Regions from separate parts of the Affinirhizobium pseudoryzae genome, predicted to be linked through region 3. Evidence: predicted binding sites of a transcription regulator. Region 3 holds the regulator's gene; each other region holds the start of a gene.
The links. The regulator PhoB, encoded in region 3, activates phosphate uptake and scavenging genes when phosphate is short. The targets are predictions, from matches to a motif close to TGTCATNNANCTGTCAT.
Positions count from the first base shown of each region.

Region 1: a site for PhoB is predicted at 2,018-2,034, ahead of phnC (phosphonate ABC transporter ATP-binding protein). Genes of this name have one in related genera too.
Region 2: a site for PhoB is predicted at 3,164-3,180, ahead of G6N78_RS09695 (YdcH family protein). Genes of this name have one in related genera too.
Region 4: a site for PhoB is predicted at 2,320-2,336, ahead of ppk2 (polyphosphate kinase 2). Genes of this name have one in related genera too.

Region 1 covers NZ_CP049241.1:2,689,195-2,694,105, forward strand. The annotation lists gene phnE (phosphonate ABC transporter, permease protein PhnE) at 1-156, opposite strand, end outside; gene phnD (phosphonate ABC transporter substrate-binding protein) at 217-1,119, opposite strand; gene phnC (phosphonate ABC transporter ATP-binding protein) at 1,144-1,950, opposite strand; gene G6N78_RS13010 (alpha-D-ribose 1-methylphosphonate 5-triphosphate diphosphatase) at 2,150-3,319, opposite strand; gene G6N78_RS13015 (phosphonate C-P lyase system protein PhnL) at 3,306-4,013, opposite strand; gene G6N78_RS13020 (ATP-binding cassette domain-containing protein) at 4,021-4,848, opposite strand; gene G6N78_RS13025 (alpha-D-ribose 1-methylphosphonate 5-phosphate C-P-lyase PhnJ) at 4,845-4,911, opposite strand, start outside.
Region 2 covers NZ_CP049241.1:2,017,493-2,022,403, forward strand. The annotation lists gene G6N78_RS09665 (alpha/beta fold hydrolase) at 1-100, opposite strand, end outside; gene G6N78_RS09670 (tetratricopeptide repeat protein) at 120-728, opposite strand; gene ykgO (type B 50S ribosomal protein L36) at 819-944, opposite strand; gene G6N78_RS09680 (5-(carboxyamino)imidazole ribonucleotide synthase) at 1,092-2,150, opposite strand; gene purE (5-(carboxyamino)imidazole ribonucleotide mutase) at 2,147-2,614, opposite strand; gene G6N78_RS09690 (YdcH family protein) at 2,665-2,868, opposite strand; gene G6N78_RS09695 (YdcH family protein) at 3,242-3,415, shown strand; gene G6N78_RS09700 (ArsR/SmtB family transcription factor) at 3,565-3,825, opposite strand; gene G6N78_RS09705 (sulfite exporter TauE/SafE family protein) at 3,906-4,682, opposite strand; gene G6N78_RS09710 (thiamine phosphate synthase) at 4,877-4,911, shown strand, end outside.
Region 3 covers NZ_CP049241.1:700,146-705,056, forward strand. The annotation lists gene G6N78_RS03415 (aspartate aminotransferase family protein) at 1-1,117, opposite strand, end outside; gene G6N78_RS03420 (GcrA family cell cycle regulator) at 1,535-2,098, shown strand; gene phoB (phosphate regulon transcriptional regulator PhoB) at 2,224-2,907, opposite strand; gene phoU (phosphate signaling complex protein PhoU) at 2,946-3,659, opposite strand; gene pstB (phosphate ABC transporter ATP-binding protein PstB) at 3,713-4,474, opposite strand; gene pstA (phosphate ABC transporter permease PstA) at 4,547-4,911, opposite strand, start outside.
Region 4 covers NZ_CP049241.1:1,332,519-1,337,429, forward strand. The annotation lists gene G6N78_RS06600 (transporter substrate-binding domain-containing protein) at 1-535, shown strand, start outside; gene G6N78_RS06605 (amino acid ABC transporter permease) at 542-1,357, shown strand; gene ppk2 (polyphosphate kinase 2) at 1,361-2,266, opposite strand; gene G6N78_RS06615 (hypothetical protein) at 2,417-2,608, opposite strand; gene leuC (3-isopropylmalate dehydratase large subunit) at 2,607-4,016, shown strand; gene G6N78_RS06625 (EamA family transporter) at 4,235-4,911, shown strand, end outside.

The DNA.
Region 1 (4,911 bases), 1.7 Mb from region 3:
GAAGTTGGCGAAATCGGCCGTCATCAGGAAAAGTGTGACAAACACCATCGCCACCAGCGCGATCCGCAGTCGTGCGCGATTGCGGTGGGCGGCAAACGCGCGTTCAAAATCAGCGATGGCGGATGACGTCGGAGGATCGGCAAAAGCGGCTGTCATGGCTGCGGTGTCCCAGGAAAAAGGAGAGGGCAGGCGCATCGCACCTGCCCTTGGGTCTGGTCAGCTCTTGCGCTGGGCCTTCAGCCAGGCGCGCATGTCGACGATCCACTGGTACCGGTCGTGGTTGACATCGACATAGCCCTTGGCGGTGGAGCTTTCCGCGCCGCTCATTTCCTTGAAGGCCGCCGGATCGGCGGTCGGCACGTTCTTCACGGCGTCCTTCATGGCGCTGATCAGTTCCGGCGGCAGGTTCTTGCGCGCGGTGAAGGGGCCGGAGGTGATTTCGGGCGATTTCCAGATCCAGCAGATTTCGCCGGCCTTGATCATGCCCTTGGAGACCATGCGCTGCGGAATGCCGCTCTTTTCGTTGTTGATATAGGTCGCGGCGGCATCGAACTGGCCGTTCACCACGCCCTGCACGCCTGCCTCATGACTGCCAGAGAAGGGGATGGCGGAGAAGTAGGTCGCGGGCTCAAAGCCCTGCTTCACCAGGTTATAGTTCGGAACCGCGTAGCCGCTGGTGGAATCCGGATCGGCAAAGGCCAGAACCTTGCCCTTCAGGTCTTCGATCTTCTTGTAGGGGCTGTCGCAGCGCACGGCGACAATCGAATAGTAACCGGTCGAACCGTCTTCCTGCTGGGCCGTCAACAGCGGTTCGACGCCGCCCTTGGTTTCGGTATAGGCCGCGGCATAGGCGGACGAACCGAGGAAGGCGAATTCGATCTGGTTTGCGGCCAGCGCCTGGATGACGCCGTCATAGCTGCCGGCAGTGAAGATCTCGACATCGACGCCGAGCGTGCGCTTCAGATAATCCTTGAACGGCTGATAGCGGGCGAGACGGTCCTTTTCGTTCTCGGCCGAAGTAATGCCGAAACGAACGACCTTGTAGTCGGTCTTCCAGTCGGCGGCCATCGCGGGGACGGATACGAGGGCGAGAAGCGCGGTCGCGGCAAGAAATCGCATGGGTTTCTCCTTTGGGCTGAAGGGTCAGGCGTGAACCGCCGGGCGGATCGCCGTCGACGTCACGGATTCATTGAATTCACTGAGATCGTCGCTGCCATAGATGTCGCGCACGACATCGCCGGTGAGCTGGTGGGCGCCGCCGTCGAAGATGACGCGACCGGCGCGCATGCCGATGATGCGGTCGCAATAGGCCCGCGCCGTATCCAGCGTGTGCAGGTTGACGAGTACGGTGATGCCGTCCTCGTTGTTGATCGACCGCAGCGCATCCATGACGCGGGTTGCATTGCCGGGGTCGAGGCTGGCGATCGGTTCGTCGGCCAGGAGAATGCGAGGGTTCTGGACGAGCGCGCGGGCAATCGCCACACGTTGCTGCTGCCCGCCGGAGAGCGTGCCGGCCTTTTGGAGCGCCTGGGGCGCGAGGTCCAGGCGATCCAGCGCCCGGATCGCCAGCGCCCGCTCCGCATCGGTGAAGCGCATGGCCATCGAGCTCGCAAAGCCATGCGCGGCAAGCCGGCCGACCAGCACGTTGGTCAGGACATCCAGGCGGTCGATGAGGTTGAACTGCTGAAAGATCATCGCGCACTGGCGCCGCCACTCACGCAACGACCGCCCCTTCAGCGCCGTGATCTCCTGGCCCCCGAAGGTGATGCGGCCATCGGTCGGTTCGACCAGCCGGTTCACCAGCCTCAGCAGGGTGGATTTGCCCGCACCGGAGCGGCCGATGATCCCGACGAATTCGCCGGGACCGATGTCGAGGCTGACGCCGTCCACCGCGCGGGTGGATCCGAAGCTGCGGCCAAGGCCGCTTAAGGTGAGATTGTGCTTTTCCATGGGGCCAATCCTGGCCCTCGTCTGTGACACGCCGATATCATTCGAATGAATTTATTCTTGCGGTTTTGTGACGCGGCAATGACGCAGATTAGCCCGGCTCTGCCGAGGGTCCGAGGGTGCATTCGTGGGCAATCAACGGCCAAAAACAGAAAGGCCGGCAGCTCTCGCCACCGGCCCGACAATGAAGGATGAGGGATGCTCACGCCGCGCGGCGGCGGGTGATCGATCCATCGGAATAGATCTTGCCGCCGTTGCGGAGCGTCGCGCGGACATGGCCGATCCCGCTGTCGTCGGCGATGACGAAATCCGCCTGCTTGCCGAGCGCGATCTCGCCGCGATCGGAAAGGCCGAGTGCCTTTGCGGGGTTGTGCGTCGCAAGGCGTGTCGCACCCGCCAGGCCCAACGGATCGGTTTTGGCCAGTTCCAGGATCGCCGGCAGGATGGCGGACGGATGATAGTCCGACGCGAGAATGTCGAGCACACCCTCGGCATGGGCTTCCCGCGCGGAAAGATTGCCGGAATAGGACTGGCCGCGAAGCGCATTCGGCGCGCCCATGGCCGTCGCAAGCCCGCGGTTTCTTGCTTCCTGTGCGGCTTCGAGCGTCACCGGAAACTCGCTGATCGCGGCGCCGAGATCCTGCATCAGCGCTACCTTTGCCGGCGTGTCATCGTCATGGCTCGCGAGCGCCACGCCGTGCGCACGGCAGGTGGCGGAAATTGCATTCAGCGTCTGCGCCATGATCTCGGCCGGCTGGCTGCGTTCCTCGATGCGCTTGGCGACCGACTGTGCAGCCTCGTCACGGCTCAGGCCCCTTTCGCGCACCATCTTGTCGACATGCCGCTCGATATCGCGGTACTGCCCCTGGCCCGGCGTATGGTCCGTCAGCGAGATCAGGTCCACCGCCCCTTCGGCGATGAGCGCCTCGATGACGCTGAGCGCCTTTGGAAAGGTGATCTCGAAGCGGGCGTGGACGCGGTGATCGACGAGCAATTGTGGTCCCATGGATTTCAGCGCCCGGATGATGGCGCTGGTGTGCTCGTAGCTGCGCAGATGGCCATAGGTGGAAGAGGGGCTGAAGGACACGGCCGCGTAGGCCGTCGTGATGCCGGCCACGGCCAGCCGCCGGTCGAGGTCGCGCAGGCCGAGTTCGAGCGGCATCGGCACGTTCGGCCGCGGTTCCACCTCGCGCTCCACCATGTCGCCGTGCATATCGACGAAACCGGGCAGCAGCAGAAGACCGTCGCCCGAGAGTTCGGCACCCACCACCGGCGTATCGGCAATCTCCGCGATTGTGCCGGCTTCGATCCGGACGGAGCCGCGCTCGATGACGCGGTCTGGCAATACGACGCGAAAATCAGAAATCCACATGGCCGTCTATCTCCTCGGCTTTCAGTTCGATGTCGCGGTCGACGAGGCCTGCCACGTCGCCGGGGTGATGGAAGACGCCGATCATGGCAACGCCTTGTTCCTTGAGGCTTTCCAGCCGGCGCACAAGGGCGGCGCGGGCATGGACGTCGAGCGAAGCGGTCGGCTCATCCAGCAGCAGCAGGCGTTGCGGCAGGATCAAGGCCCGCGCCAGATTGACCTTCTGCTGCTCACCGCCGGAAAAGGTGGTGGGGTAGGCGCGCCAGAGATCGCGCTTGACGCCGAATTCCTCCAGCCAGCGGCGGGCCTCGACTAGTGCATCCGCATGCGAAACACCTGCTTGGCGCAGCGGTTCCGCAACGATCTCTTCTGCCGCCACCCGTGGGCGGGCAATCAGGAACTGTGTGACGAAGCCGATCTCCCGACGTCGGAGCAGGGCGATATCCACATCGGCGGCGCGGGCGAGATCGATCCGGCCCTCTGCCGTATGGTACCAGACATGGCCGGCCCGCGGCAGGTAGCTGCGATATAGCGTGCGCAGCAGCGTCGATTTGCCGACGCCGTTTGCCCCTTTGAGGAGCAGGAATTCCCCTGCATGGAGCGTGAAGCCGATGCCGGAAAAGGCATGCAGGCGCTGCTCCAGATGGTGCATGTGAAAGGTCTTGGCGAGACCTTCGACGTGAAGAACGGGCTGCATCACAACCTCACAGTTTCGCGTGGACGAGTTGCTGGGTATAGGCATGCTGCGGATCCTGAAAAATCTGGTCGACCAGCCCTTCCTCCACCACCAGACCGCGGCGCATGACCATAACCCGGTCCGCCATCGTTCGTATGACGCCGAGATCGTGGCTGACGATCACCATGGTGATCGCCCGGTCGCGCTGCAGCCGTTTCAGGGTGTCGAGCACCAGCGCCTGGACGCTGACGTCGAGACCCGTCGTCGGCTCGTCGAGCAGCAACAGTGCCGGCTCCAGCGCAATCGCCTTGGCAAGCTGCACACGCTGCTGCATGCCGCCGGACAATTCCGTAGGCCTTGCGTCCATCCGGGCAAGCGGGAATTCCGAGGCATCAAGAGCGTCACGCGCCCTTTCCCTCAGTGCCTCGAAACTGCGCTCGCCGGCAATCAGCAGCCGTTCGGCCACATTGCCGGAACTCGTGTGGTTCATCAGCAGGCCGAGATGCGGGTTCTGGTAGACGATGCCGATCCGGCGGGCGCAGAGCATGCGGCGTTCGAAACGGTCGAGATCAAAGAGGTTGCCGCCGAGCCCGGGAAGATCGAGCCTGTAGTCGCCGGCATCCGGGCTATCTTCCAGGTTCATCATTCTGAGCAGCGTGGATTTTCCCGAACCGCTTTCGCCGACGATGCCGAGCACCTCGCCCGGATAGACCCTGGCCGCGACATCCTGCAGTGCCACGACGTCGCCGTAGCGTTTGCTGATGCCGGTCATCGAGAGAAGCGGCGGTGTCGTCATCAATTGCGGCGGCAGTTGCTGCAGGGCGGCCGCCGTGATGTGTGTCTGCTGGAGCGTCATGGGGTGAGTGTCCCGTTCTTGTACCAGGTATCGCCGATGGCCACCGTCTCGCCTTCGCTGCGG
Region 2 (4,911 bases), 1.3 Mb from region 3:
CGATATTGGGATAGCGGCGTTCGATCTCCGCCGTGCGCCAGGCGGTGAAACCGAAGGCGCCGGCAAGAAGGGCCGCAACAACGATAAGAAGGATGACCACGGAAGACAGGATCTCAGCCTCAGGTCCGGCTGCCGGCCAGCTTTTCGGAGAGCTTCAGCATGTTCTCCTGAGCCGTCCGTTCGGCGGGATAGATCGCGAGGAACCGTTCCCAGGCCTTCAGCGCCAGTTCGTCCTCGCCATTCTCCGTCAGGATCGAGGCCATGCCGGCGATCGCGGGGAAATAGCGCGGTTCGAGCGACAGAACCCTTTGCACATCCGCCATGGATTTTCGCACGTCGCCCATGGCGTAATAAAGCGTCGCACGGCGGTTGAAGACTTCCGGATAGTCCGGCTGCAGCAGTGTCACGCGATCAAGGAAATCGAGCGCTGCGGCGTTTTTCTTGTCGCTGATGGACTTGTTGGCCCACTCCATCAAAAGATCGACGGTGGCGCTGCCGGATGACGACCAGTTGACGAGGATCTGCTGCGCCAGCTGCTTGGCCTTGTCCGGATCGCGCTCGCGCTTCAGATCCGTCAGCAGTTTCTCCTGGGCGGCCTGCGGCGACTCGACCGACATCGGCGGGGAAGGCGGCGCGGAGGGCCCGGTCGTTGCCGGTGCGTCCTGCGCGGTGGCGTGGCCGGCGAGGGCGGCAGTGAGAATCAGAGCGGACAAACGAAAAAAGCGCATGCGAGAAAGGTAACTCGCATGCGCTCTATCTCAAACCGAAAACTTCTCTTTGTCGAGAACGTGATCCGGTCCCGGACGAACCGGCTTCAATCAGCCCTGACGAGCCTTGAAGCGCGGGTTCTGCTTGTTGATGATGTAAACGCGGCCCTTGCGGCGAACCAGACGGTTTTCGCGATGACGGGCCTTAAGCGCTTTGAGCGAGTTCTTGATCTTCATTTCTTTGATCCGCGTATTCGATGGCGCTTAGGCCACACAATCTTCTTACAATCAAAAGAGCGCACGAGGCGCTCTCTTTAGGATGCACGGCTGATACAGGTTCGCTCCGGGCCTGTCAACCGCAGGCGCCTTGTGGATCAAGCCTTTTCAGCGCAAAAGCTCGGTGACATGCCCCATCTTGCGACCGGGCCGTGCCTCCGCCTTGCCGTAGAGATGCACCAGCACGTTCGGGCGGGCGAGCCAGCCGGCGACGTCGTTCATGTCGTCGCCGATCAGATTGGTCATCACGCAGTCCGAATGGCGGGCAGGGCTGCCGAGGCTGAGGCCGGCGACGGCGCGGATGTGTTGCTCGAACTGCGAAACGACGCAGGCCGCTTCCGTCCAGTGGCCGGAGTTGTGCACGCGCGGCGCAATCTCGTTGGCAATCAGCGTGCCATCCGCCATCACGAAGAATTCCATGCCGATGACGCCGACATAATCGAGCCCCGCCAGCAGCCGCTCTGACGCCGCGCGGGCTGCGACCGTGGTCGCCTCGCTGATGCGGGCCGGCAGCGTCGAGGTGTGGAGGATCCCGTTGCGGTGAACGTTTTCCGCCAGATCATAGGCTTCGATGGTTCCGTCCGTGCCGCGTGCGGCGATGACGGAGACCTCCCGCTCGAAGGGGACGAAGCTTTCGAGAATCAGCGGAACCGATCCCATCGCCTCAAAGACGCCGTCGGTGCTGTCGTCAGGCGTGCGGAACACCCGCTGGCCCTTGCCGTCATAACCAAGCCGGCGGGTTTTCAGCACGCCCTTGCCGCCGAAATCCTCGAGCGCGCGCGCGAGATCCGCCTGCGAATCGACCGCGTGGAATTTCGCCGTTTCGATGCCGCAGTCGTTCAGGAAGCGCTTTTCGGTCAGACGGTCCTGCGCTACCTCCAGCGCCTTCGGCGGCGGGTAGACGGGACGCAAGGCTGCCAGACGCTCAGCGGCGGCCACCGGTACGTTTTCGAATTCGTAGGTCACGACCCTGCACTCGCGGGCCAGTTCGTCGAGTGCTGCCGGATCATCGTAAGCGGCGACGATCTGGCGGTTCGCCACCTGGGCGGCCGGGCAATCGGCCTGCGGCTCCAGGATGATCGTGCGGAAGTTCAGCCGTGCGGCGGCAATGGCGAGCATGCGGCCGAGCTGGCCGCCGCCGATGATGCCAATGGTGTCAAGCGTCATGGCGCCTCGTCAATGGGGTAGTCCGCGACAGACGCCGTCTGGCGCTGGCGGTATTCGTCCAGCCGGTCGGCCAGATCGTCGTCGGAAAGGGCAAGGACGGCGGCTGCCAGCAAAGCGGCGTTCACCGCGCCGGCGCGGCCGATGGCGAGCGTTCCGACCGGAATGCCGGCCGGCATCTGCACGATCGAATAAAGACTGTCCATGCCCGACATGGTTTTCGATTGGACGGGCACGCCGAAGACGGGAAGGGGGGTGAGGGCTGCCACCATGCCAGGCAGATGGGCGGCACCGCCGGCCCCGGCGATGATGATCTGGAAACCTTCCTCCCGCGCGCCCTTGGCGAAGGCGACCATGCGGTCCGGCGTGCGGTGCGCGGAGACGATCCTGGCCTCGTAACCCACATCCAGCGCATCCAGCGTGTCTGCGGCGTTCTTCATGGTTTCCCAGTCGGACTGGCTTCCCATGATGATGGCAACCGGCGGTCTCTCCTGCGGCAAGCTTGCGTCCTCCGTCGTCACGCGATGATGTCGGGAATGATCTGGTCTTCGAGCTGGCTCATCTTGTCCTTGATGGCGAGCTTCTTTTTCTTCATGCGCTGGATGCGCAGGGCTTCGCAGCCGGTGGTGATCATGGCGTTGATCGCGGCGTCGTAGTCTTCATGCTCCTGGCGCAACCTTGCCAGCTGGAGCCTGATATCCGCCTGTTCCTGATCAGCCATGTGTCGTTGTCCCCACTGTTCATTCCGGTCTTTGTGTTGCCGGGGAATTCCGCCAAGCTCCTACCATCAAACCTTTTCAACGACTAGTCTGGCTGTCCGCAATTGTGGCCAAATAACTGACGCGCCGGAAACCCGATGAATCAAGCGCTAACGGCGGGGGTGCCGGCGGGCGGCCGCTTGTCTTGCTGCGGTGCAGCCGCTTGGCGGTGGGACAGTTCTTCATTCGGGCTTAATCACATCCACGGATTTGTCACGATGAAACCACCATTTCGCCTTCGACAAAGGCCGCGGATCGTGTCACAGTTCTGTTGCAAACCTGATGCCATCGGCTCAAGGGGAGCTGGTGGCCGAAGAATAAGGAAGGACGTGCCACATGACCATTCAGGCTCATATCGAATCGCTTGAAAAGAAGCACGGCGCTCTTGAGGAGGAGCTCCAGAATATTCTTGCGTCTCCCTCGTCCGATGATCGTGAAATAGCTGAGTTGAAACGCCGCAAGCTTCGTCTGAAGGACGAAATGGAGCGGCTGCGCAAGACGCGCCATTGATCTTTTCAAAGTCGCTATGAGTTCGATGTCATACGGGTCGCCGCCGAAATCGTCTTCAGTCAGACGGCGGCCTGCCGATATCCCGGATAAGCCGGTCTTTTTTCCCGAAATAGGGTCAGGGAGACACTGTCGGGCCCGTTTACGCCCCATCAGGACCAGAACTGGTCGATCCACAGATTGAGTTTTACGAAGCCCTTGGTGTTGACCGCATAGATCCGGCGCGTGCCTTCGGCGGTGACGGACACGAGATTGGCGTCCAGCAGCGCCTTCAGATGCTGGGAGACCGCCGGGCGGCTGATCGGCAGACCTTCCGCCAGCTCATTGACAGTGCGCGGCGCACGCCTCAACTCCTCCAGCAGATGACGCCGGTTCGGGTCTGCAATGGCTGCAAAAGGATCGATCGTCACCATGCAATAAAAGCTACGCGAAGTTGTGGGCGGCGGCAAGAAGAATTGTGCGACGCAATATCGGTTTTCTAGAACGATACTGATCAGAACGGCAGAGCATCCCAAAGAAGCTTGATGGCGGCAAGAAGACCGAGGCCATAGGCCAGCGGATAAAAGACGTCCGGCTTCAGCCGGCGGACAATCGCAGCACCCGCCACCGTTGCCACAAGGGCCACCGGCAGAAGCGTCAGCGAGATCGCGAAATTCTTCGTGTCGAGCGCGCCGAGTGCCACATAGGGGATGACCTTGATGGCATTGATGAGCGCGAAGAATCGCACACTGGCGCCGGTATAGTTCTTCGGGTCGAGCTTCAGCGGCAGCGCATAGATCTGGAAGGGCGGGCCACCGGCATGGGCGACGAAGCTGCCGTAACCGCAGAGCGTTCCCCACAGGATCGCCGGCGGCCATCGGTGCGGCTTGGGCGCAATCGGCTGACCAGCCAAGGGGCCATAGGTCTTATAAAAATACTGCAGCGCGAAAATGATCATCGACAGGCCGATGACAAATCTGAGGGCATCCGGCGGCACCATGGCCGAGGTCATCCAGCCGAACGCGACGCCAATGAGCCCGCCCGGCAGGAAACGCAGGAAAAGCCTCCTGTCGTTGAAATTCCGCCACGAATACAGCGCGACGATATCCATGACGATGAGAATCGGCAGGAAGATCGCCGCTGCATCGACCGGGCTGACGACGAGTGCCAGGAGCGGCACCCCGATCAGCGCGAAGGCACCGCCAAGTCCGCCCTTCGACAAGCCGACAAGGGCAACGGCCGGGATTGCGGCGGCAAAAAAGATGGGATCGGGAAGGGGAAAACCAAGCATGACGGGATGAGTGTTGATTGCGGGGCTTGTCCGGTCTATCGGGTTTTGTCCACGATGACGACCCGTGAACGGGATCAACTTGCGTTTCAGGTGCTGTCGTGCGCTGATCGTGGGGATATGCGTGCGCAGGCGGCGCCTCTGTCGCCCGTGTGAAGAGAGATAAGCCGGCAGTCTGCTGCCAGATGGGATGAAGAATGACGCTTGCCGAGGATCGTTGCCGACTGGTTCT
Region 3 (4,911 bases):
CCGCCGTCACGACCAGCGGCGGCAGCAGACGAATGACATTGTCACCGGCCGGAACGCCGAGGATATGTTCGTCGCGCATTGCGGTCACAAGCTCGCCGGCCGGAACGCGCGCCTTGATGCCGAGCATCAGGCCTTCGCCACGGATCTCCTCGATCACGCCGGGGAAGCGATCCTTGAGTGCCGCAAGGCCCTGACGGAAGACGAGTGCCACGTCGTTGACATTCTGCAGGAAGCCATCGGCCAGGATGACATCGAGCACGGCATTGCCGACGGCCATGGCGAGCGGATTGCCACCATAGGTGGTGCCGTGCACGCCGGGCTTCATGCCGGAGGCGGCTTCCGCCGTCGCAAGGCAGGCGCCGAACGGGAAACCACCGCCGATCCCCTTGGCCACCGCCATGATATCCGGGGTGACACCCGACCATTCATGCGCGAAGAACTTGCCGGTCCGACCGACGCCCGTCTGCACCTCATCGAACATCAGCAACAGGCCGTGTTCATCGCACAGGTTGCGCAGTTCGCGCAGGAATTCCTTGGTCACGACCCGGATGCCGCCCTCGCCCTGGATCGGCTCGATCAGCAGGGCTGCGGTGTGTTCCGTGATCGCCGCCTTCAGCGCATCCAGATCCCCAAAGGGCACCTGGTCAAAACCCGGCGCCTTGGGGCCGAAGCCTTCCAGGTACTTTTCCTGACCGCCGGCTGCGATCGTCGCGATGGTCCGGCCGTGGAAGGCGCCTTCAAAGGTGATGATGTGGAATTTTTCCGGATAGCCCTTGGAATAATGGTAGCGCCGCGCCGTCTTGATGGCGCATTCCAGCGCTTCGGCACCCGAATTGGTGAAGAACACCTTGTCGGCGAAGGTGGCATCCGCCAGCCGGCGGGCCAGCCGCTCCTGGTCCGGGATCTCGTAAAGGTTCGACAGGTGCCAGACCTTGTCCGCCTGATCCTTCAGGGCCGCGACAAGATGCGGGTTGGAATGACCACACGAGGTCACGGCCACGCCTGCGCCGAAATCGAGATATCGCTCGCCCGTTTCCGTCACGAGCCAGACACCCTCGCCGCGCACGAAACGCAGTGGTGCCCTTGCAAACGTGTCGAAAAGCGCAGCTTCAGCCATGGCGATGCACTCCTTCAGGCATACTGTCCAGAACAGGCAGCCGGGGCCGCCAGAAATCAAAAATGCCGCCTCAAAGGGCGGCAGGCGCACTATCCGCATTTCATCCCGCGCTGTCAACAAAAGCGTGGATTCCGCGTCGATTCACGCCGCGGAAGCCCGCTTGGCGCCCCTTGCGGCAGCTGTGACAAAAATGACTCTATGCGGCAGCAAGTTGGGGAAAACCCGGAAATCGATTCGCGACGATTCCGGCGACTCTTGTCAGCGAGTCCGCCGCCCATTAGGTTAAAGATCAATTACTAGACTGCATGCGGCGGAACTAGTCACCAAAAGTATAGATGTAGTATGCGCGGCGAATTACGTTCGCCGTAACGGTGAGAGATTCTGTCTTGCTGGGTGTGCTCAAGGCGGAGAGACAGCATGAATTGGGATGACGAACGCGTCGAACGACTGAAAAGGTTGTGGGCGGAAGGACTGAGCGCGAGCCAGATTGCCGCGCAACTGGGCGGCGTGAGCCGCAACGCGGTCATCGGCAAGGTGCACCGGCTGTGCCTTCCGGGACGTGTGAAGGCAGGCGGAAACGCCCAGCAGAACCGGACGCAGAAGCGCACCACCCCTGCACCGCGCCCCACCACCTACAATGCCCGCCCGACGGCGGCGACGGCCCCTGGCGCGGCCACGCGCACGGTGACCCGCTCTGTCGGCGCCACGATGGTGAAGGAAGAGATCGAACTCACCATTCTCGAAACGCAGGAACCGGTCACCACGACGAACGTCATCGTTCCGATGGCACGCCGCCTGGCGCTGACGGAACTGACGGAGCGCACCTGCAAGTGGCCGGTCGGCGACCCGCTGAAGGACGATTTCCACTTCTGCGGCGCAGAATCCGGCGAAAGCTCGCCCTACTGCAAATACCACGCCCGCCTGGCCTACCAGCCGGTGAACGAGCGCCGCCGCGCCGCCAATGCGGTCGCCCGCGGCTGATCATTCCAGCGCATCTCGAAGAAAGCGGGTACGAGGCCCGCTTTTTTTGTGCCCGGATTTTGGAGGGAGCCAACAAAAAACCCGGCACGAGGCCGGGTTCGATGGTGGAGATCAGGCGCGAGGGTTCACGCTTCCATGGAATAACCGGCACCGCGGACGGTGCGGATGACATCCTGCATGTTGGAAAAGTTCAGCGCCTTGCGCAGCCGTCCGACATGCACATCGACGGTGCGTTCGTCCACGTAGATGTCGTGGCCCCAGACACCATCGAGCAGTTGCGAGCGGGAAAAGACGCGACCGGGCGAGGCCATCAGGAATTCCAGCAGCCGGAATTCGGTCGGCCCCAGACGCACCTCGCGGCTCTTGCGGTGGACGCGATGCGTTTCGCGATCGAGTTCGATATCGCCGCAGCGCAGAACCGAGGAGAGCACCTCCGGCCGGGCCCTTCGCAACATCGCTTTCACCCGCGCCATCAGTTCCGGCGTCGAGAAGGGTTTGACGACATAATCGTCGGCACCGGTTGCCAGACCGCGCACGCGTTCGCTCTCCTCACCACGCGCCGTCAGCATGATGATCGGCAGGCGCTCGGTTTCCGGGCGCATCCGCAGGCGGCGGCAAAGCTCGATGCCGGATACGCCGGGCAACATCCAGTCGAGGATCAGGAGATCCGGCAGCCGCTCCTGCAGGCGGATTTCCGCCTCGTCACCGCGCAGGATGGTTTCCACCTCATACCCCTCGGCCTCGAGGTTATAGCGAAGAAGCACGCTCAGCGCTTCTTCATCCTCAACAACCGCAATTTTCGGCAGCATGGTTCATGCACTCCTGAAAGCAGGCGCCGGTAGCGCCCTTACTCTGCCACTGCGCCCAGCGTGTTCGACGTGTCGTCCTTCGGGCGTTCGCCTTCGGGGGCAGCGCCAGTTGCGATGTAATAGATCGTCTCGGCAATATTGGTGGCATGGTCGCCGATGCGCTCGATGTTCTTGGCGCAGAAGAGGAGATGGGTGCAGGTGGTGATGTTGCGCGGATCTTCCATCATGTAGGTGAGGAGTTCGCGGAACAGCGAGGTGTACATCGCGTCGATCTCTTCATCGCGCAGGCGGATGGCTTCCGCCTTCTGCACCGAGCGGTTGGAGAAGACGTCGAGCACTTCCTTGAGCTGGACGAGGGCCAGATCGGAGAGATGTTCCAAACCGCGTGCGAGCTTGCGCGGCACGCCGGTGCCCTGAACGGCGATCACGCGCTTGGCAGTGTTCTTGCCGAGGTCGCCGACGCGTTCCAGGTCGGAGGCGATGCGCAGCACGCCGATGATTTCGCGCAGGTCTCCGGCCACCGGCTGGCGGCGGGCGATCGTGATGATGGCCTTCTCCTGGATCTCGCGCTCGGCGGTATCGAGGATCACGTCGTCGGAGATGACCTTCTGGGCAAGTGCACCATCGGAATTGACGAGCGCGCGAACGGCATCGCCGCACATCTGTTCGGCAAGGCCGCCCATTTCGGAGATGCGGCGGTTCAGGTATTTCAGGTCTTCGTCATAGGCCGAGAGAATATGGCTGGGGGACATGGTTTGTCATCCTCGGATCAAGGGTTGTCAGCGGAAGGCGGATCGGCGCGGCATCAGCCGAAGCGACCCATGATGTAATCCTGCGTGCGCTGATCATCCGGGTTGGTGAACATCTTGTCGGTGTCGTTCTCTTCGACCAGCAGGCCGAGGTGGAACATAGCCGTGCGCTGGGACACACGCGCCGCCTGCTGCATGGAATGCGTGACGATGACGATGGTGAAGTTGGTGCGCAGTTCGTGGATCAGTTCCTCGACCTTGGCCGTCGCGATCGGATCGAGCGCCGAGCAGGGTTCGTCCATCAGGATGATTTCCGGCGACACGGCGACCGCCCGGGCGATGCACAGGCGCTGCTGCTGGCCGCCGGAGAGACCCGTGCCGGATTCATGCAGGCGATCCTTCACTTCGTTCCAGAGACCCGCCTTCTGCAGAGCAGACGAGACGATTTCGTCGAGATCCGACTTCTTGCGGGCGAGGCCGTGGATGCGCGGACCGTAGGCAACGTTCTCATAGATCGTCTTCGGGAACGGGTTCGGCTTCTGGAACACCATGCCGACCTTGGCGCGCAGCTGCACCGGATCGACCTTCGGATCGTAGATGTTCTCGTTGTCGATCAGGATGTTGCCTTCCACACGGCAGCTGTCGATCGTGTCGTTCATGCGGTTGATGCAGCGCAGGAAGGTGGACTTTCCACAGCCGGACGGCCCAATGAAGGCCGTGACGGAGCGCGGACGGATCTCGATGTTCACGTCCCGGATGGCATGTTTTTCGCCATAAAACACCTGGACGTTGCGCGCGGAAATCTTCGAGTCGATCATGGCAGCTGCTTTCGTGGTCGTCGTCGTATTCATCGTTGTCGAGATATTATTCATCATTACGAACTCTCCCTACTACCAACGACGCTCATAGCGGCGACGCAAGATGATGGCGGACAAATTCATCAGGATCAGGAACACCAACAGGACGATAATCGCACCCGAGGCCCGTTCGATGAAGGCCGGATCGCCGCGCTGGGTCCAGTTGTAGACCTGGACAGGAAGAGCGGAGGCCGGATCGAAGAAACCTTCCGGCGGACCGGCCGGATAGTCGCGCACGAAGGCCACCATGCCGATGAGCAGGAGCGGCGCGGTTTCGCCGAGCGCACGGGCCAGGCCGATGATCGTGCCGGTCAGGATGCCGGGCATCGCGAGCGGCAGGACGTGATGGAAGATCGCCTGCATCTTGGAGGCCCCGACGCCGAGCGCAGCATCACGGA
Region 4 (4,911 bases), 630 kb from region 3:
TTCCGACGGCCAGTACGACATTGGCATGACCGGCATCACCATCAAGGAAGAGCGCAAGGAGAAAGTCGCTTTCTCCAACCCCTACATGCGCTCGCAGCAGTTCATGCTGGTGCGCGGCGACGAGACGCGTTTTTCCGATGCCAAGAGCTTTGCAGCATCCAAGGATGCGCTGATCGGTGCGCAACCGGGCACGACACCCTTTTATACAGCCGTCTACGAGGTGCTGGATGGCAACGAGCAGAACCCGCGCATCAAACTGTTCGAAACCTTCGGCGCCACCGTGCAGGCGCTGAAGACGGGCGACGTCGATATGGTGCTGACCGATGGCACCGCCGGCAAGGGGTACGTGGACGCGTCCAACGGCGGGCTGAAGTTGGTGGGCGACCCGCTGGGCTCGGAAGATTTCGGTTTTATCTTCAAGAAGGGCTCGAATCTGGTCGCTCCGGTCAATGCGGCGATTGCAGTGCTGAAGGCGGACGGCACCTTCGAAGCGCTGAACAAAAAGTGGTTCCTCGATTACAAGATGGGGCAATGACCGGCGATGGCCCCCGCATCACGCGGTGAGCGCAAGGCGGATTTCCCCTGGTGGGCCGTGGCCTTCGGGGTGATGATGGCAGCAATTGCCGTCATCATCGCCGTCAACGATCTCTACGGCCAGGTTTTCCTCGTCGTGTCGAAGGGCATCGGCATCACCATTGGCGTGGCGCTGTCGGCCTTCGTGCTTGCAACACTGCTGGGGCTTGCCATTGCGCTCGCGGGCCTCTCCGGCAGCCTGTGGCTGCGCCAGATGGCCCGCTTCTATGTCGAAACCATCCGCGGCATCCCGATCCTGGTTCTGTTGTTCTACGTCGCCTTCGTCGGCGCGCCGGCGCTTGTCGCCGGATATAATCTCGCCGCCGCATCGCTGATCGAGATGGGCCTGTTGCCAAGCCTGCTGGTGCGGGATTTCTCGCTGATGGGACGGGCGATCATCGCGCTGACGATCGGCTACAGCGCCTTCATCGCCGAAATCTTCCGCGCCGGCTTCCAGTCGGTCGATGAGGGACAAATCGATGCCGCGAAGGCGCTCGGCCTTTCCCGCTTCCAGCGGTTCCGGCTCGTCGTCTTCCCGCAGGCGCTGACGGTGATCTTCCCGCCGCTTTCCAACGATTTCGTCTCGATGGTGAAGGACAGTTCGCTCGTCTCGGTGCTGGGCGTGTCGGATATCACCCAGATGGCCAAGGTCTATGCCTCCGGTTCCTTCCGGTTTTTCGAGACCTATTCCATCCTCGCCTATGTCTACCTGATCCTGACGATCGGGCTCTCGATGATCCTGAGACGCGTGGAACAGCGCCTCAGGACGGCCACCGGGCGATAGGCGTCAGTATTTTTCCGGCACATACATTTCGGGCGGCACCGGGTGGCGGATGTAATCGGCGTTGCGGACGCGGGCGGGCAGTTCGATCGGCTCCTTCGGCACATGCTCGTACGGGATCTGCGTCAGAAGATGGGCGATCATGTTGAGCCGCGCCCGTTTCTTGTCCACCGCCTGCACCACCCACCACGGCGCTTCGGGGATGTGGGTGCGCTCCAGCATCTCCTCCTTGGCACGGGTATAATCCTCCCAGTGGACCCGGCTTTCGAGGTCCATCGGCGAGAGCTTCCACTGCTTCAGCGGATCATTGATGCGCATGCGGAAGCGGAATTCCTGCTCCTCGTCGGTGATCGAGAACCAATATTTGAGGAGAATGATGCCGGAGCGCACCAGCATGCGCTCAAATTCCGGCACGTCGCGGAAGAATTCCTCCACTTGGGCCGGCGTACAGAAGCCCATGACGCGTTCGACGCCGGCGCGATTGTACCAGGAGCGGTCGAACAGCACCATTTCGCCGGCCGACGGCAGGTGCGGAACGTACCGCTGGAAATACCACTGGCTCTGTTCGCGCTCGGTCGGCGCCGGCAGCGCCACGACGCGGGCAACACGCGGGTTGAGCCGTTGGGTAACCCGCTTGATGGCGCCGCCCTTGCCGGCGGAATCGCGGCCTTCGAACAGCACGACCACCTTCAGCTTCTTGTACTGCACCCAGTCCTGCAGCCGGACCAGTTCATGCTGCAGACGGAAGAGCTCGCGGAAATAGGTCTTGCGCTCGAAGCTCGGCTCAGACAGGCCCTGATCGACAAGATTGTCCAGCCGCTCTTCTTCCAGTTGCAGCTCCAGTTCCTCATCGAAACTGTCGATGATCTCTTCCTTCAGCCGATCGACCTCGTCATGCATTGGTGGGGCCATGAAACGTCTCCTCAAGTCTTTTCGACGATGAAGCACGACTTGGCGAAATCCGTGTGACAGTGAGACGACACGAAGCCGCCGACACGACGGACGCGCCTCGTCGAGCGATTGCCGCCCGGACAAAAAACTGCTAGACATCGCCTCATGGGATCAAAATTCGGATGCCTTGCGAACCATTACATCGTGCTGCAGGACCACAAGCGTCTGCCGGCACGGTTTTTCGCGCGCATTTCCGGTGCTCTGAACAGCCGACTTCGTCACGCCTGAACGTGCCGTCGTGCGGCAGCCGATGCTGCCGAATTCATATCCCACAGTTTCCAAAATCAGATGGATGGCAGCCATGAGCGCACCGCGTACTCTCTACGACAAGATCTGGGACGACCACGTCGTTTCGACCGACGAAACCGGCACCTGTCTTCTCTACATCGATCGTCACCTCGTGCATGAGGTGACGAGCCCGCAGGCCTTCGAAGGCCTGCGCATGGCCGGCCGCCAGGTACGTGCGCCGCAGAAGACGCTCGCCGTGGTCGATCACAACGTGCCGACCACGCCGGACCGTCACATCGGCATCAAGAACGAGGAAAGCCGCATCCAGGTCGAAGCGCTCGCCCAGAATGCCAAGGATTTCGGCGTCGAGTATTACTCGGAGAAGGACAAGCGCCAGGGCATCGTCCACATCGTCGGGCCGGAACAGGGGTTTACCCTACCGGGCATGACGATCGTCTGCGGTGACAGCCACACCTCGACGCACGGCGCCTTCGGTGCGCTGGCGCACGGCATCGGCACGTCCGAGGTCGAGCATGTTCTCGCCACCCAGACGCTGGTGCAGAAGAAGGCCAAGAACATGCTGGTGCGCGTCGACGGCCAGTTGCCGCCGGGCGTCACCGCCAAGGACATCATCCTGGCCATCATCGGCGAAATCGGCACCGCCGGCGGCACCGGCCATGTCATCGAGTTTGCCGGCGAAGCGATCCGCTCGCTCTCCATGGAAGGCCGCATGACCGTCTGCAACATGACGATCGAAGGCGGCGCCCGCGCCGGCCTGATCGCGCCGGATGAAACCACTTTCGAATACATCAAGGACAAGCCGCGCGCCCCGAAGGGCAAGGCCTGGGACATGGCGCTCGACTACTGGAAGACGCTGCAATCGGATGAAGGCGCGCATTATGACCGCGTCGTCGTGCTGAACGCCGCCGACCTGCCGCCGATCGTCTCCTGGGGATCTTCGCCGGAAGACGTGATTTCGGTTCAGGGCGTGGTGCCGAACCCGGATGACATCCAGGACGAAACGAAGCGTACCTCCAAGTGGCGTGCGCTGGACTATATGGGCCTGAAGCCGGGCACCAAGATCACCGATATCGCGGTTGACCGCGTCTTCATCGGTTCCTGCACCAATGGCCGCATCGAGGACCTGCGTGCCGCCGCCAAGGTGGTCGAGGGTCGCAAGGTGGCCCCGACCGTTTCGGCCATGATCGTGCCGGGCTCCGGCATCGTCAAGGAACAGGCAGAAGCCGAAGGTCTCGACGCGATCTTCAAGGATGCCGGTTTCGAATGGCGTGAACCGGGCTGCTCCATGTGCCTGGCCATGAACGACGACCGCCTGAAGCCGGGCGAGCGTTGCGCCTCCACCTCCAACCGCAACTTCGAAGGCCGCCAGGGCTACAAGGGCCGCACGCACCTTGTTTCGCCCGCCATGGCCGCGGCAGCCGCCATTGCCGGCCACTTCGTCGATATCCGCGAGTGGAAGTAACCGCTTCGGTTGTTTCGCCATCGCATTCCAGAGCGCCGGGTCCAAAAGGGCCCGGCGTTTTTCGTGGCCGCCCATTCCGGTGAAAGCGGCAGTGTCAAAGGCTCAGATCTGACTGTCACACAATTGACATGACGGACCGGCGCTTCCTACTGTGCAGGCGAAACAATGGTTCCCGCCATGCCCGCCCCTTGCCCCTCTACCACCTTTGAGAAACGCCCGTGACGCCGACCGTGATTGCCCTTGCCCTGACGGCTGCGATCATGCACGCCAGTTGGAACGCCTTCCTGCGCTCCGGCGCAGACCGGTTGTGGTCGATCACCGTGATGGGCATCACCGGCATCGTCGCCGCTCTCCCCGTGATGCTGTGGTACCCGCTGCCAAGCCTTACCGGTTTTGCCTTCATCCTCGGCTCGTCGCTGCTGCAGGTGGCCTACAGTATCTTCCTCGTTTTTGCCTACCGGCTGGGGGATCTCGGCCAAGTCTATCCGATCGTGCGCGGCTCGGTGCCGCTTCTCGTCTCGCTCGGCGGCTTCCTGATTTCCGGGCAGGTACTCGGAACGAGCCAGATCGCCGGCGTCGTGCTGGTCGCGATCGGCATCATGAGCCTGTCGCTTGGCCAGAACCGGGCACCGACCTCCTCCATTCTCTGGGCCCTGCTGACCGGCCTCATCATCGCGACCTATGCGACGGTCGATTCGAACGGGGTGAAAAGCCTCTCCGACCCCAAAGCCTACGCCGCCTGGGTTCTCTTCACCTATGGTACGCTGCTGATCCTCGCCTACACCCTGATGCGCGGCCGGTTGAGGATCGATCTCAAGGATCGCGAAGCCCACAAGGCGCTGCTTGCCGGCATCTTCGTGCTGATCGCCTATGGCGTCGTCATCATCGCCTATTC